Regions from separate parts of the Paucibacter sp. B51 genome, predicted to be linked through region 2. Evidence: predicted binding sites of a transcription regulator. Region 2 holds the regulator's gene; each other region holds the start of a gene.
The links. Region 2 encodes FNR, which switches genes on or off when oxygen is low (the NO sensors DNR and NnrR bind a similar motif). Its sites were predicted from a motif close to TTGATNNNNATCAA; they were not measured.
Positions count from the first base shown of each region.

Region 1: a site for FNR is predicted at 2,610-2,623, ahead of OOB33_RS02780 (TraR/DksA family transcriptional regulator). Genes of this name have one in related genera too.
Region 3: a site for FNR is predicted at 3,179-3,192, ahead of OOB33_RS16745 (acetyl-CoA hydrolase/transferase C-terminal domain-containing protein). Genes of this name have one in related genera too.

Region 1 is NZ_JAPIVN010000001.1:648,499-653,106, reverse strand. Features, by position in the region: gene OOB33_RS02795 (oxygenase MpaB family protein) at 1-633, shown strand, start outside; gene OOB33_RS02790 (substrate-binding periplasmic protein) at 665-1,462, opposite strand; gene OOB33_RS02785 (hypothetical protein) at 1,582-1,986, opposite strand; gene OOB33_RS02780 (TraR/DksA family transcriptional regulator) at 2,169-2,564, opposite strand; gene OOB33_RS02775 (YCF48-related protein) at 2,812-4,608, shown strand, end outside.
Region 2 is NZ_JAPIVN010000001.1:4,573,730-4,578,337, reverse strand. Features, by position in the region: gene ccoG (cytochrome c oxidase accessory protein CcoG) at 1-684, shown strand, start outside; gene OOB33_RS19285 (hypothetical protein) at 721-975, shown strand; gene OOB33_RS19280 (hypothetical protein) at 1,035-1,280, shown strand; gene fnr (fumarate/nitrate reduction transcriptional regulator Fnr) at 1,392-2,126, opposite strand; gene hemN (oxygen-independent coproporphyrinogen III oxidase) at 2,309-3,775, shown strand; gene OOB33_RS19265 (sulfite exporter TauE/SafE family protein) at 3,781-4,491, shown strand.
Region 3 is NZ_JAPIVN010000001.1:3,958,033-3,962,640, reverse strand. Features, by position in the region: gene OOB33_RS16750 (DUF2971 domain-containing protein) at 1-549, opposite strand, end outside; gene OOB33_RS16745 (acetyl-CoA hydrolase/transferase C-terminal domain-containing protein) at 902-3,097, opposite strand; gene OOB33_RS16740 (GGDEF domain-containing protein) at 3,438-4,244, shown strand; gene OOB33_RS16735 (lipocalin-like domain-containing protein) at 4,259-4,608, opposite strand, start outside.

The DNA of each region.
Region 1 (4,608 bases), 3.9 Mb from region 2:
CGCATCGGCACCTATCTGGCCCTGATCCGGGCCATGGCGGTGGGCGAGCTGGTGCAGGTGTTCTACAGCCACAGCGAGCTGGTGCCGCGCACCCAGGCGCGCCTGGCCCGTACGCGCAACACCTTGCGCGAGCTGATCTGCCATGGCCTGGGCTCGCCGCAAGGCCAGGCGGCGCTGCAGCGCTTGCGCGCCGCCCATGCGCCGGTGCGGGCCGAAGCCGACGATTTCCGCTATGTGCTGGCGCTCTTCATGCTGGAGCCCCTGCGCTGGAACGCCGCCCACGGCGGCACGCCGCTGAGCGAGGCCGAGCAGACCCTGCTGCTGGATTTCTGGGCCCAGGTGGGCGAGGCCATGGGCATTCCCGAGGTCCGCCTGAGCCCGGCGCAGTGGCTGGACTTTCAGCAGCGCTATGAGGCGCGGCACTGGCGCTTCACGCCCGAGGGCCAGCGCCTGGCGTCCGCTTGCTTGCAGGAGGTGGTGACGCTGTCTTTGCCGCACGGCAGCCGGTCATTGTTCCGGCAGCTGATGCGGGTCAGCATGGACCCGGCCTTGGCGGCGCTGCTGCAGCTGCCCGTCGCGGCAGGGCCGGTCGCCTGGGCCTTGCGCGGCTGGCTGCGCTGGACCACGACTTGATTGGCCGAGCTGAGCCCGTCTGAATCGGACGTCAGCTGAAGTAGCGCTGGCGCAGCCGGGCGTAGCGGCCGTCGCGGCGCAGCTGATCGAGTGCCGCCTGCAGGCCGAGCACCACGCGATCGTCGCTGTCCGGATGCAGGCCGTACCAGTAGCTGTGGCGGGTGTCCAGCTCCAACACAGGGCGCAGGGTGCTGTAGTCCAGGCGCAGCTGCTTGAGGTGCCATGCGGCGGCCCAGTCGAGCAGCACGATCAGGTCCATGCGGCTGGCCAGCAGCTTGCGCAGATTGCTGCCGTCATCGAGCGCCAGCTCCAGCTCCTCGCCGGCGCGCAGGCCCTCGCTTTGTAGCTGGCGCGCGGCCGCCGATTCGCGCACCACGCCGACCTTGAGCCCGCGCAGCTGGGGCAGTTCGCGCAGGTCTTTCAAGTCCTTCAGGGCCGGAATGTCGCGGCGCTTGCTCAGGCTGTAGAGCATGATGCGGCGCTCGCTGATCGGGCCGACCCAGCGGTACTTGCCCTCGCGTTCGGGCAGGCGGGTCAGCGAGTAAAGAATGCTGTTGCTTTGTGCCGCGGCCGCTTGCACGGCACGCGGCCAGGGCTGGACCTGGATGTCCAGCTCCAGGCGTGCCTGAGCGGCCATCATGCGCAGGAGTTCGCTGCTGAAGCCGGCGGTCTGGCCCGCTTCGTCCTGGAAGTTCAGGGGCGGCAGGTGCTCGGTGAATGCTTGCAGAGGGGCTGAGGGCAGGGCGGCCATGGGCCGCGTCTGCGCGGCAGCAATGCCCAGGCCTAGATAGACGCTCAGGCCGGCCAGCGTGCATTCACGACGGCGCATAGCGATCCAGCGGCAAAGCGAACAAGCGCCCCGAGGGGCGCAGCAACTGTCGACCCACGTCCCAGGCTCAAGAAGAACTGCAAGGGCCGCAGTCTACGGTCGTCAGACCGCCGAGAAACTTACATCGGCGACGGCGTGCCGGCCATGCGGTCATATTTGACGAAGAACTGGCGCGCTTTAGCCACCAGCTGCGCTTCGGTCGGGTGGTCCACGGTTTCGTAGGCCACGATGTGCTTGGCGATCTGCGGGCGGTGCTTGTCGGCGTAGTGCTTGAAGTCGCTTTGTGCGGTGCTCGATCCGACCACCAGCACTTCCTCGATGCCCTTCAGCGCCTCGCAGACTTCACCAAAGAACTCATGCTCGCTGCGCACCGCGCTGCCGTGTTGCTTGGTGTGGTGGCTGTGGGCCTTGATCTTCTCGGCCTGCACATGCTCGGCGTCGAACTGCAGAACCTTGGCTTGCTGATGGTCGAGCCAGACAACGGCGTGGAAGGTGGTGGTGTGCGAGGTGGGGGTGGAGCTCATGCTTGCGGTCCTTGTGAATGAACGGGGTTTCGAGAAAAGAAAAGAAGGGGGCGAACAAAACGTCGAGCGGTACAGCGGTGCTTCCAGACCTTGGTGGCATTCCGGCGACCTGTCTGTCTGCTCGCGCACTGGGGGGGGCTGGTCGAGGCTGGTGGCCCTGGCGCAGCCGGGCATCCGCTGCTTCAGTGCAGATGGGGTTGCGCGCCTTCATGCTGGGCCTGGCACTGCAGGCAGCGCCGGCTGCTGGGGCTGGCCTGGAGGCGGGCGAACGCAATCGCCTCGCCGCAGTCCTGGCAAAGACCGAAGTCCTCGTGATCCAGGGCCCCCAGGGCGGCGATCAGCTCGCGCAGCGATTGCAGGGTCTGGTCGCTGCGCGCCAGATCGACTTCGCGGCTGGCATCCAGCGCCGGCTCACGCTGGCTGTTGCCATCGCCGTCCTGCAGCAAGGCTTCGCGCGCATGTTCGACCCGGCTCAGCGTGCCCAGCTGTCCGTCGAGTTCACGTTCCAGCTCGCGCTGCCGGCGCAGCAATTCCTCGCGCAGCTGTTGAATCTGGGTGGCGTTGAGGCGTGGCGTCATGGCGATCTCCTTGATGCCATCTTGGCAGCCTGGAGGCCGGCGGTGTTGACCTGGCTCAAGCCATGTGCAGGCGCCTGGCTTCGACCCCCGGGGCGGCCAGACTCCCCCAAAAGAGGGAGTCGCTGTGCGCATGGCATCTCGTACCATCGCGCCCGTTTGTAAAAAGTAGTAACGAGCCGAGGTGCGCGCGCGGGCCATCCGCTGCGGAGCCTTGTCAAGAACAACGACTCAACGAGGGAAACAATCCATGATGAAACCATCTCGCATGGCCGAGCGCGTGACGCGCTGGGCTTTGGCGCCGGGCCTGGCGCTGGTGCTGACCGCCTGCGGTGGCGGTGGCAGTTCGGAACCCCCGGCGCCCCCGCCGGTGCCACCCACGCCGGTGCCCGAGACCTTGAGCATCACCGCCCCCACGGTCGGGGACATCGCCGAGCCCACCGCCTTCGGCAACAGCGCCGCCACAGTCAGCAAGCTTTCCTACAGCTGGGACTTCGGCGACGGCACGGCCGTCAGCACCGAGGCCGCGCCCAAGCACCAGTTTGCCAAGCCGGGCGACTATGAAGTGAAGCTGCGCGTCAGCAACGAGGCCGGCCAGTTCAAGGAAGTCAAGACCACCATCTCGGTCAACAACCAGGCGGCCGTGCGCGGCCTGGAGTGCACGGGCGCCCAGGAAACCGGCTGGTGCTGGCAGGCGCCGCGGCCGACCGGCCACGCCCTGAGCTCGATCACCTTTGCCACTGCCACCACGGGCTGGCGCGTGGGCGCTTACGGTGAAATCTTCAAGACGGTCGATGGCGGTCAAACTTGGGTGCGTCAACGAAGCGGTGTGAACGCGGACCTGCAAGAAGTGGTCTTTGTCGATGACAAGATCGGCTGGGTCCGTGGTGCGAACAGCACGCTGCTCAGCACCCGCGACGGTGGCAGCACCTGGACGGCGGTGGCAGCTCCCTGGCAGTTTGACAATGACAGCGGCAAGCTGTCCATCCTGGCCGATGGCAGCCTGCAGTACAGCGCGTACGGGACGATCTACCTCAGCCCCGATGCTGGAAAAACTTGGAGCATGAGCACGGGCAATGCCTTGGTCGGCACGGCAGGTGGCGCCTACTTGAGCTTGGCGGGCGATAAGTTGCAGCGTTACAGCAGCATCAAGGCCACAGCGGTCGATGTACTGCAACTCAAGGACACCGACGGAAGCTCCTTCTATGGTTACAGCACGTCAATCAATCCGGTTGGCGACAAGACGGTGATCGTGCGGGCCCGCAATTATGGCAATTGGGATCCTGTCACGTACCAGTATGTTTATCGACAAGCCCTGTGGCGCAGCGATGACGCGGGTCTGACCTGGTCGCGCCTGGCCATCACGGGCCTCGGCAATGATTCCGACACCTTGCAGCTGCGTTCTTTGGATGGGGCCGCCAAGACCTTGGTCGGCCAGATGGGTGGCGTGCTGTACCGCTCCGAAGATGGCGGAGCCAGCTGGGTGCAAGCCTCGCCGGTCGGCACCTACGGACTGCGCACGGTCTTTGCTCAAGGCGCCCGCCTCTACGCCCAATGGGATACGGTCCTGCGATACAGCGATGACCTGGGCCGCAGTTGGAAGGACATGAGCTTGCCCGCTGCGTTCAAGTCCAACAGCTATTTCAACTCCCTGGCCTTCCGCGAAGCCGGCGCCGCCTTGATGCTGGTCGACAGCGAGCGTGGTAGCTATGTCAGCCTGGACAAAGGGGCGACCTGGGTGCTTGTGCGCGAGGGCAGCTCCAGCTCCCAAGGTTCGCCGCATTCGGTGGCCTTCCGCGATGCCAAGAACGGTGCCATGGTCAACACCCGTGGAGAGCTGTACCAGAGTACCGATGGCGGCAAGACCTGGACGCTCAAGCGCTCGGATCTCAATAGCAACAGCTACTACCCTTACAACGGCGGTCGGCTGCAGTTCCTGAATGCCAAGACCGGTTATTTGCTGAGCTTGGACCGTCGCCTCTACAAGACGTCCGATGGTGGCGAAAGCTGGGCTTCGGGTCTGGGCAGCACCTTGTGGACCGGCATG
Region 2 (4,608 bases):
GACGAAGTCAAGGCCGCGGGACTGGGGTCGTGCATCGACTGCACCCTGTGTGTCCAGGTTTGCCCCACAGGCATCGACATCCGCAAGGGCTTGCAGTATGAGTGCATCGGCTGTGCCGCCTGCATCGACGTCTGTGATGGCGTCATGGACAAGATGAACTACCCGCGTGGCCTGATCCGCTACGACACTCAAAACGGCTTGCAGCAACACCTGAGCCCGGCGCAAAAGCTGCGCCGCTTGTTCCGCCCGCGTGTGGTGATCTACACCGTGGTTTTGTTCGTGTTGTGCACCGCCTTGCTGGCCAGCCTCTTGTTCCTGCGCAGCCCCGTCAAGCTCGATGTGGTGCGTGACCGTGGTGTGCTTGCCCGCGTGGTGGAGGATGGCTATGTCGAGAACCTCTACCGATTGCAGGTCATGAACGCCACCGAACAGAATCACCGTTATCAGGTGACGGTCATCGGCATGGAGGGCATCAAACTGGAGCAGGTGGCTGAGCTCAGTGTTGCACCGGCCGAGGCGCGCTGGCTGACGCTGTCGGTGCGGGTGCCGCCCGAGACAGCGGCCCGCGCGGCGCAGGATCGCAAGGGCTCGCACGCGATCGAGTTCCAGCTGCGCAGCCTCGACGGCGCCAGCAGCGGTGCGACCGTCGTGCATGAAAAATCAACCTTCATCGTGCCGCGCTGAACCAAGCTTGGCCCACACACACAGGAGACGAGACGCATGAGCCAGAATTTCAAGCCTGAAAATGGCACGGCGGCCCCCAAGGCCGCTGGCTGGTGGCGCACGCCGATGATGTGGCTGGTGGTTGGCGGCCCGGCGCTGGTGATTGTGGCCAGCTTCATCACTCTGAGCTTGGCCATCAACAATCCCGACCCCGTGCTGGAGGACAAGGTGGTGGCCAACAAGGCCAGCGGTAGCAAGGCCCTGGTTCCTGCGCGTGAAGCGCGCAACCATGCAGCCACTGGCGGGCAGTGATCATGGACGCGGCTGATCCGTCCGCATCGGCAGTTCCCAAGCAAAGCAGCCGCTGGGCCATGGCAGTGGCTTGGCCATCCTTTTTCATGGCCGGGGTGATGGAGGCTCTGGTGTTTGCGGTCGTCGACCCCAGTGATCTGAGCTGGTTTGGCGCCGAGCGCCTGGATTGGTCGCGTCAGGCGGTCTATACCGTCAGCTTCATGATCTTTTGGTTGGTCATCAGCCTGGCAGCCAGTGTCAGCGTCATGCTGGCCACCTTGCCTGATTTGCCCGAGGACGCCCACCCGCGCGGCTGGCCGCGTTGATCCCGCAATGCGATTCGCCCGCCCGGCGTGGTGGCGCCAAACAAAAAGGCCTTCGTTCACACGAAGGCCTTTTTGTTTGACTGCGCCGCCCGTGCCGCGGGCGCGTTGATCTCAGCAGTTGCTGTTGTTGACCAGCTTTTGCAGGCCGGCCTGGTCGAGGATGCGCAGGTGCCGTTGCTTCACCTCCAGCAGGCCTTCTTCCTGGAATTTGGAGAAGGTGCGGCTGACGGTCTCCAGCTTCAGGCCCAGATAGCTGCCAATTTCCTCGCGCGTCATGCGCAGCACCAGGGCGGCGGCGGAGAAGCCGCGGGCTTGCAGACGCTGAGTAAGGTTGAGCAGGAAGGCGGCCAGGCGTTCTTCGGCCCGCATGCTGCCTAGCAGCAGCATCACACCGTGGTCGCGCACGATCTCGCGGCTCATGATCTTGTGGAACTGGCGCTGCAGATCGGTGAACTCGCGCGACAACTCTTCGAGCTGTTCGAAGGGGATCACGCAGACCTGGGAGTCTTCCAGTGCGACAGCGTCACAGCTGTGGCGGTCGGTGCTGATGCCGTCGAGGCCCAGCAATTCGCCGGCCATCTGGAAGCCGGTGACCTGGTCGCGACCATCTTCCGAGGACACGCAGGTTTTGAAGAAGCCCGTGCGCACGGCGTAGAGCGACTGGAACTCGTCGCCGCTGCGAAACAGGGTGTCACCTCGAGCCACGCTGCGGCGGGTGGCCACCAGCTGGTCCAGCTGATCCAGGTCGCCGGAGGATAAGCCCACCGGCAGGCACAGCTCGCGCAAATTGCAACTGGAGCAGGCGACCTTCAGCGGCTCAAACTTGATAGGGACGGTGGCATTCATCGTGTGCTTTTTAAGGGATTCGCAGGCAGCAGGCGGAGCAGACTGGGGCTGCGGGACTTCCAGATTTTTCACGGACATGAGCATGATGCACCTCAAACATGGGTGCATTGTTGGGTCGACAATGCGCGCCGAGCTTGATCCTTGTCAAGTCGGCTCGCCAAAGCCTTGGCAAAGTGCGGCCCATGGTACAGAACATTCAAGACCGAGGCCCTCGGCAACCTGAGACAAAGCCTGCTAGCGGCGCTGCGGCGGGTGCGCCCGCAGCCGCACAAATCAACGAAGCGCTCTTGCGACGCTTCGATGTATCCGGGCCTCGCTACACCTCGTACCCCACGGCCGATCGCTTCGTCGAAGCCTTCACCATCGAGCAATACCAGCAGGCGCTGGCGCAACGCGCGGGCGGTTCGCAGGTGGGCGGCAACACGCCGCTGTCGCTCTATGTCCACATTCCGTTCTGCGAATCGGTCTGCTATTACTGCGCCTGCAACAAGGTCATCACCAAGCACCATGATCGTGCCACCGAGTACCTGCAGGCCTTGGTGACCGAGATGGACCTGACCCTGGAGCACCTGGGCCGGGGCGCGGCGGTCTCGCAGCTGCATTTGGGTGGCGGTTCTCCGACCTTCCTGAGCGACGCGGAGCTGAGCCAGCTGATGCAGGCCATGCTGGAGCGCTTCCGCCTGGCGCCGGGCGCCGAGGTGTCGATTGAAGTGGATCCGCGCACGGTCAGCGTCGAGCGCCTGGCTCATCTGCGTCAGCTGGGCTTTAACCGTCTGAGCTTTGGCGTGCAGGACTTTGACCCCGAGGTACAGAAGGCCGTGCATCGCCAGCAGAGCTACGAAAGTGTTGAGGCCTTGATGGTCTCTGCCCGCTCGCTGGGATTTGAATCCACCAATGTGGACCTGATCTACGGTCTGCCGCTGCAAACACCCGAGTCCTTTGCTCGCACCATCGAGCAGGTGGGGGCGCTCAAGCCCGACCGCATCGCGCTTTACGGCTATGCCCATCTGCCGCAGCGTTTCAAGCCGCAGCGCCGCATCAATGAGGCTGAGCTGCCGGTGGCGGGCGACAAGATCACCATGCTGGCCGCGGCCATCAGCGGCTTTGAGCGCCATGGCTACAGCTATATCGGCATGGACCACTTTGCCTTGGCCAGTGACTCCCTGGCCGTGGCCAAGCGCCAGGGGCGGCTGCATCGCAATTTCCAGGGTTACAGCACCCAGCCGGACTGCGACCTGATTGCGCTCGGCGTCTCGGCCATCGGCCGGGTGGGCGCCAGCTACAGCCAGAACGCCAAGACCCTGGACGAGTACTACGACGCGCTGAATCAGGGCCAGTTGCCCATCCAGCGCGGCCTGGCCCTCACGCGGGACGACATCGCCCGGCGTGCCGTCATCATGGCCTTGATGTGCCAGGGGCGGCTGGAGTTCGAGTCCATCGAGTTGGCGCATCTGCTCAGCTTTGAGCAGTACTTCAAGCCCGAGATGGAGCGCATCCGCGAGCTGGCCGAGCAAGGCCTGGTCGTGTTGGAGCCGGGGGCCATCCAGGTCACGCCCATGGGCTGGTATTTCGTGCGCGCAGTTGCTATGGTGTTTGACCGATACCTGCAAGCCGATCGCAGCCGTGAGCGCTTCTCCCGCATCATCTGATCCCCATGCTTGACGCCAGCCTGGCCGCGTCCGCCGCCTTGATGGGGCTGGCGGGCACGCCGCACTGCCTGGCCATGTGCGGCGCCACCTGTGCCGCGGCGGGGGCGCGCTCGCCGCTCGCGTTCCAGTTCGGCCGCCTGCTGGGCTATAGCCTGGCCGGGGCCGTGGCGGCCGCCAGCATGCAGCTGCTCAGCCAGATGGGCCAGGCCACGGCCCTGCTGCGGCCTTTCTGGGTGCTCATTCACGTGGCGGCTTTTCTGCTCGGCATGTCCTTGCTATGGCGGGGGCGCCAGCCGGCCTGGATGGAGCGCTTGGGTCAGGATGTGGCGCGCCAGGTCGAAGTGCCTGTGGCCGGTTTGCGGCAAGGTGGCTTGGCTTTGGCTGGCCCCAAGCGCGCGGCCCGGGCAGGCCTGGCCGGCTTGGCCTGGGTGGCCTGGCCTTGTGGTCTTTTGCAGTCGGCACTGCTGCTCTCGGCCCTGGCCTCGGGGCCGGCGCAGGGTGGGGCGGTGATGGCCAGTTTTGCCCTGAGCTCGGGTGCCGGTCTGGCGCTCGGGCCCTGGCTGCTGCGTCGCCTGCGCCAGTCCAAGGACGGCGGCGCCGAGGGCCTGCGCTGGTCCGTGCGTCTGGGCGGCCTGGGCCTGGCCTCCGCCTCGGCCTGGGCCTTGGGCCATGGGGTGTGGGCGCAGATTGCCGCCGTGTGCAGCCAGTGGGCCTGATCCAGGCGCCGAAATGCCAAGACTTATATAAGACTTGAGTCCGCAGCCGGCGCCGCTGACTTAGAATCGGCGCCCTAATCGTTCCACTCCTTGGGCCTGAAGATGGCCGATCTGGAA
Region 3 (4,608 bases), 620 kb from region 2:
GTAGGTGACTGGCACTGCTCCAAGCCAGGCGCTGTCTAGTCTATCGTCGCAAGCAAGTTCAAGAACTACCCCGCGGTACTGGTCTGCGTAGTGGTGCCACATGGCCACATGGCTAGGGCTCTCGCACAGGCAAAGAATCCTTAGCTCAGGGAGAAGTTGCTTCCAAAGTTCGCCCAGTTGACGTAGACCAACTCCCACTGGCTTTGCGGTACCTGCCTCTGACTTGAAGAGCTCGATGATCCGTCGCCTTTCCGAGTCGGGTAGGCCACCTTTGATGGCCTCTACGATTGCGCGAAGTTTTGGAGTGAGGCGCTCAGTGTTCGATGGTGGCTCCTCGACTAGTGCGACGCACTTAGCCAGGGCCGCAAGAATGATTTCTTGGGGGCTGAATGAATAAGCCAGTTCAAGCGGCACATCGAATGGATCGTTGAAGATCAGAGGGGAACTCCAGCGAAGTCTTCCGCCTGCAAGAACTGCCTTTGCGGTTGTCGCGGTGCAGTACTTGAAGAACGTGCTGCGTTCGTGTCTTCGAAGAGGTGAGCGCGGCATAGGGAGTACGCGATGCCTAAAGTGTTGTAAGTCGACGGCACACACCCCACATCACGGCGTGTGCCGTGACAAGCGGCCACGCGAAAGTTCAGGCAAGTACTTTTCGCGAAATGTTTTTCGTTCAAACACATGCTCTCCTCTCCGCGTTAATCAAGGCGACAAAAGCCGCGCTTGTTACAAATGCCAGCCGGGCACAGATGGCGCTCGACACAGACTTGCCGAGCCGCATATTGCCATCAAATCGTGCCGGCTTTGGCGTCCCAAAGCTGAAACGCGTGGACCCTTTAGGGGAGGGGCGGCGTGGACCCTCGGCCATCTCTTCGGGCAGCCAGTGTCGCGACTCTCTCCAGATTCAAAGATTGCTCGCAAACAACCTTCGCAGAAACAACTGCTTGAAGCTGTGCGCTTCATTCAAGCCCAGGCGCTCCAGCCAGGCTTCGGGCACCGGGGCTTGCGGTCCCAGGCTCTTGACGATCAGCTTGACCAGCTCGACCGGGTGGTGGCTGGCGTGTTTGAGCTTTTTGAGCGCGCGCACGATCTGCATTTCTTCGTCGCTGAGGTCGGTGCCAAAGGGGAAGTCGGGCAGCACGCCGCTGTTGCGCCAGGGGCGCAGGCGCTCGCGCAAGGTTTCGGGCAGGTTGCGCCGTGCCGCAGTCGGCAACTGGTAGTCGGCCGGCAGCTTGCCGTGGGCCTTGGCTTCGTCCATCAAGCCCTGCTGGAAGCGTGAATCGCAGACCTGCAGCAAGCGCGAGATCACCTCGGCATCGCTGCAGCCGCGCAGATCGGCCACGCCATACTCGGTGACGACGATATCGCGCAGGTGGCGCGGGATGGTGCAGTTGGCGTAATGCCAGGCGATGGAGCTGCTCAGGCCCTGGGCGTTGTCGTGCGTGGCGCGCAGCAGCAGGATGGAGCGGGCGTCCGGCAGCGCATGGGCCATGGCCACGAAGTTGTACTGGCCGCCCACGCCCGAGACCATCTGGCCCGACTCATAACCGTCTGATGATGCGGCACCCAGCAGCGTCATCTTCATCGTCGTGTTGATGAAGCGGGCGTCGCGGCGCTGGGCGCGCTTGAGTGCTTCCGAACCCCGGACGTCGCCATAGAGCTCGTTGATGTAGTGGATGCGCGTCATGGCGATGCGCTGGCGCAGGGCTTCGGGCAGCTCGCGCAAGCGCTGGTAAAAGTCGCGCGGGCCGAGGAAGAAGCCGCCGTGCATCAGCGCCGCGCGGCGCCAGCCCAGGCCTATCAGTTCGGGCGCCAAGGCCTCGGGCTGGTTGGGCCAGGTCTGGCCTTGCCAGAAGAGCAGCTGGCCGTCCGCGGCGAGCGTCACGCCGGCCTGCAGCAAGCCCTGCGATTGCAAAAAGGCCAGGTCGCTTGCGCGCAGCGGCGAGGCAATGCGCCCGCGCTCGCACAGGGCGCGGATCACGCCGGCATCGGGCGCGGCGCCCAGGCGCCCCTCCAGGGCCAGCTGCTGCAGCGCCAGATCGTCGAACACCAGGCGGCGGATCAAACCCGCATCGATCAAGCGCATGAAGCCGTTGACGAACATCTCCGAGCAGCCGTACAGGCCTTGCTCGAAACGGCCCAGCTCGCGCCCCTCCTGCCAGCCGTCGGGCGCCTCGGCCGCGCCGCCGCTGCACAGGCCGGCCAGGATGGCGCGGTAGTCGTGGTTGCGGCTGTCGCGCACGATCAAGGCCTGGGCGATGGCGTCGCCGAGCGAGCCGATGCCGATCTGCAGCGTGCCGCCGTCCTTGACCAGGCTGGAGGCATGCAGGCCGATGGCGTAGTCGGCCCAGGAGATGGCCGCGTTGGGTGGCGCAAACAAGGCATGGCTGCAGCCCGGGCCTTCAACCATGAGATCGAACAAGCGCGCATCAGCAACCGCCGGGCCGGGCATGAAGGGCAGGGCCTCGTTGACCATGGCCACGGTCAGGACCGGCTGTCCCGCGGCGCGCTGGTGTTCCAGCAGGTCAAAGCTCAGATCCGGGTTGCAGGACAGCGAGAACTCGCGCTCGCCCGTTTCCGGATTGACGCGCGCCGCCACCGCCTGGATCAGCAGATTGACGCCCTGGGCACAGATGTCGCGCACGGCAAAGCTGTAGTTGGTGCAGATGAAGCCCTGCTGCGCCGCCTCATTGCCCAGGTAATCGGCGGTCTTGAGAAAGAACTCTTGCACCGCGATGTTGTCCGGCAGCTGGCCGGCCCGCAGCGGGCCGACGTAAGCCAGATCGGGGTAGTCGGCAAACACCCGTTCGACCAGGGGTGCGAGGAAATGCTGCTCCAGCTCGCTGCGACCCTTGGGCTTTTCCAGCGACAAGGCGGTGTAGATGCGCAGGCGCCGCTCGGGCAGGGCGGCGATGCGGCGGTAGAGCGCGTTGACCAAGGGATTGGGCTTGCCGATGCCCAGGGGCAGGGCCAGGCCGATGTCGCCGGGGATGCGGCGCAGAATCTCGTCGACGGCGGCCTCCAGATCGGCGCAGTGCTGGGGCTGTGGCTTGGCGCTCAGGTCGTCGCCAGGTGCTTGGGGGGCGTTGCGATGCAGCAAATCAGTCTCCTGCGGTCTTGTCTTTGTTGTCTTTCCACTCGGGTGGATGCCACAGTTTCCGGCCCGGCCGCAAGGTGAGTCTTGACATTCAGCAAGATCGCCACAAAAGCCGGCCAAAGCGGCGAAAAGGCCTAGTGGCTTCCCCCCAAGCTATGGGGTGAGCGCCCTGGCGGCCGGCCAGCCTGTGCTGAAATGCGGGCAGCTGTGCGATCTGCGGCGCAGGCGGGCCCGTCCGGCGTCTTTCTTTGCGCCGATCTCTGCGCCGGCCTCTGCGTCATCGCCAGCCTCCCGCTCCCGCGTCCCCCAGTCTCTGATCCCTGTAGTTTTGGCTCCTGATCCCATGCAAGACGACCTGAATGTGCCGGCCTGGCTGCCGCCGCTTCGCCTCGCCCTGCAGCGCGTGGGCCCGGGGCCGCTGCGCTGGCTGTTCTGCGCCTTTGTCGGCCTGGTCTGCGTGGCGGTGTCGCAGCTGCTGGTGTCCTTGATGGGGCAGGGCGACCGTCTCAGCGCGGCCGTGGTGGCCGCCGTCTGCGGCCTGGGCCTGGCCGCACTCTTCAGCGCCAGTCTGCTGGGCCTGCTCAGCCATCTGGACCGGGCGCTGCGCTACTCGGTGCGCTACGCCACCCGCGACAGCCTGACCGGCCTCTACAGCCGCCGCCATTTTCTGCATCAGGTGGAGCGCGAATGGTCGCTGGCGCGGCGCTACGAAACCCCCTGCGCCCTGGTGCTGATCGACATCGACCATTTCAAGCGCATCAACGAGGCCTACAGCAGCCGTTGCGGCGATCTGCTGCTGCGCGAGGTGGCCGGGGTCTGCGGTGAAACCCTGCGCCACGCCGATGTGCTGGCACGTTACGGTGGCGAGGAGTTCATGCTGTTTCTGCCGCACACCGATCCGCTGGGCGCGCTCGATGTGGCCGAGCGCATCCGTGAGCGGGTCGAGCGCATGGGCTATGGCTGGAACGGGCACAGCATCCCCACCAGCGTCAGCATCGGCGTGGCCGTGCTCAAGCTCAACCACACGGGTCTGGACGATCTGCTCAACGAGGCCGGCGAGGCCTTGCACCTGGCCAAGGCCGATGGCCGCAACTGTGTGCGCGCCGGCCCGGGCCTGCTGCCCGATTCGCTGAGCGCCATCCGCGGCTGAGCGGGCCGCCGGCTTCAGATCTTCAGGGCCTCGGCATAGCCGGTCAGCTCCAGATAGCCCAGGCCGCTGCGTCGGCCACTGGCGTCCAGCAGCTCGGCCGCGCCCTCCCAGTAGCGGATGCCGGCGCCGGCGCGGCCGTGGATCTCTTGGTCGTCCATCAGGGCGCGCAGGCGCTGCTCACCCTGCGGCGTGCGCAGCCGCCATTCGAGGGGATAGCGTGCGCCACCGCGCGGGCTGGCCCACAGGCGCCCGGGCTGCAGCTGCACCTGCTCGGGCCCCAGCGCCTCGGTCCGACCATCGGGCCGGCGCCAGCTGCCACCGCTCCACAGCGTGCTGCCGTCGGCCCGGCGCAGGCGAAACACGG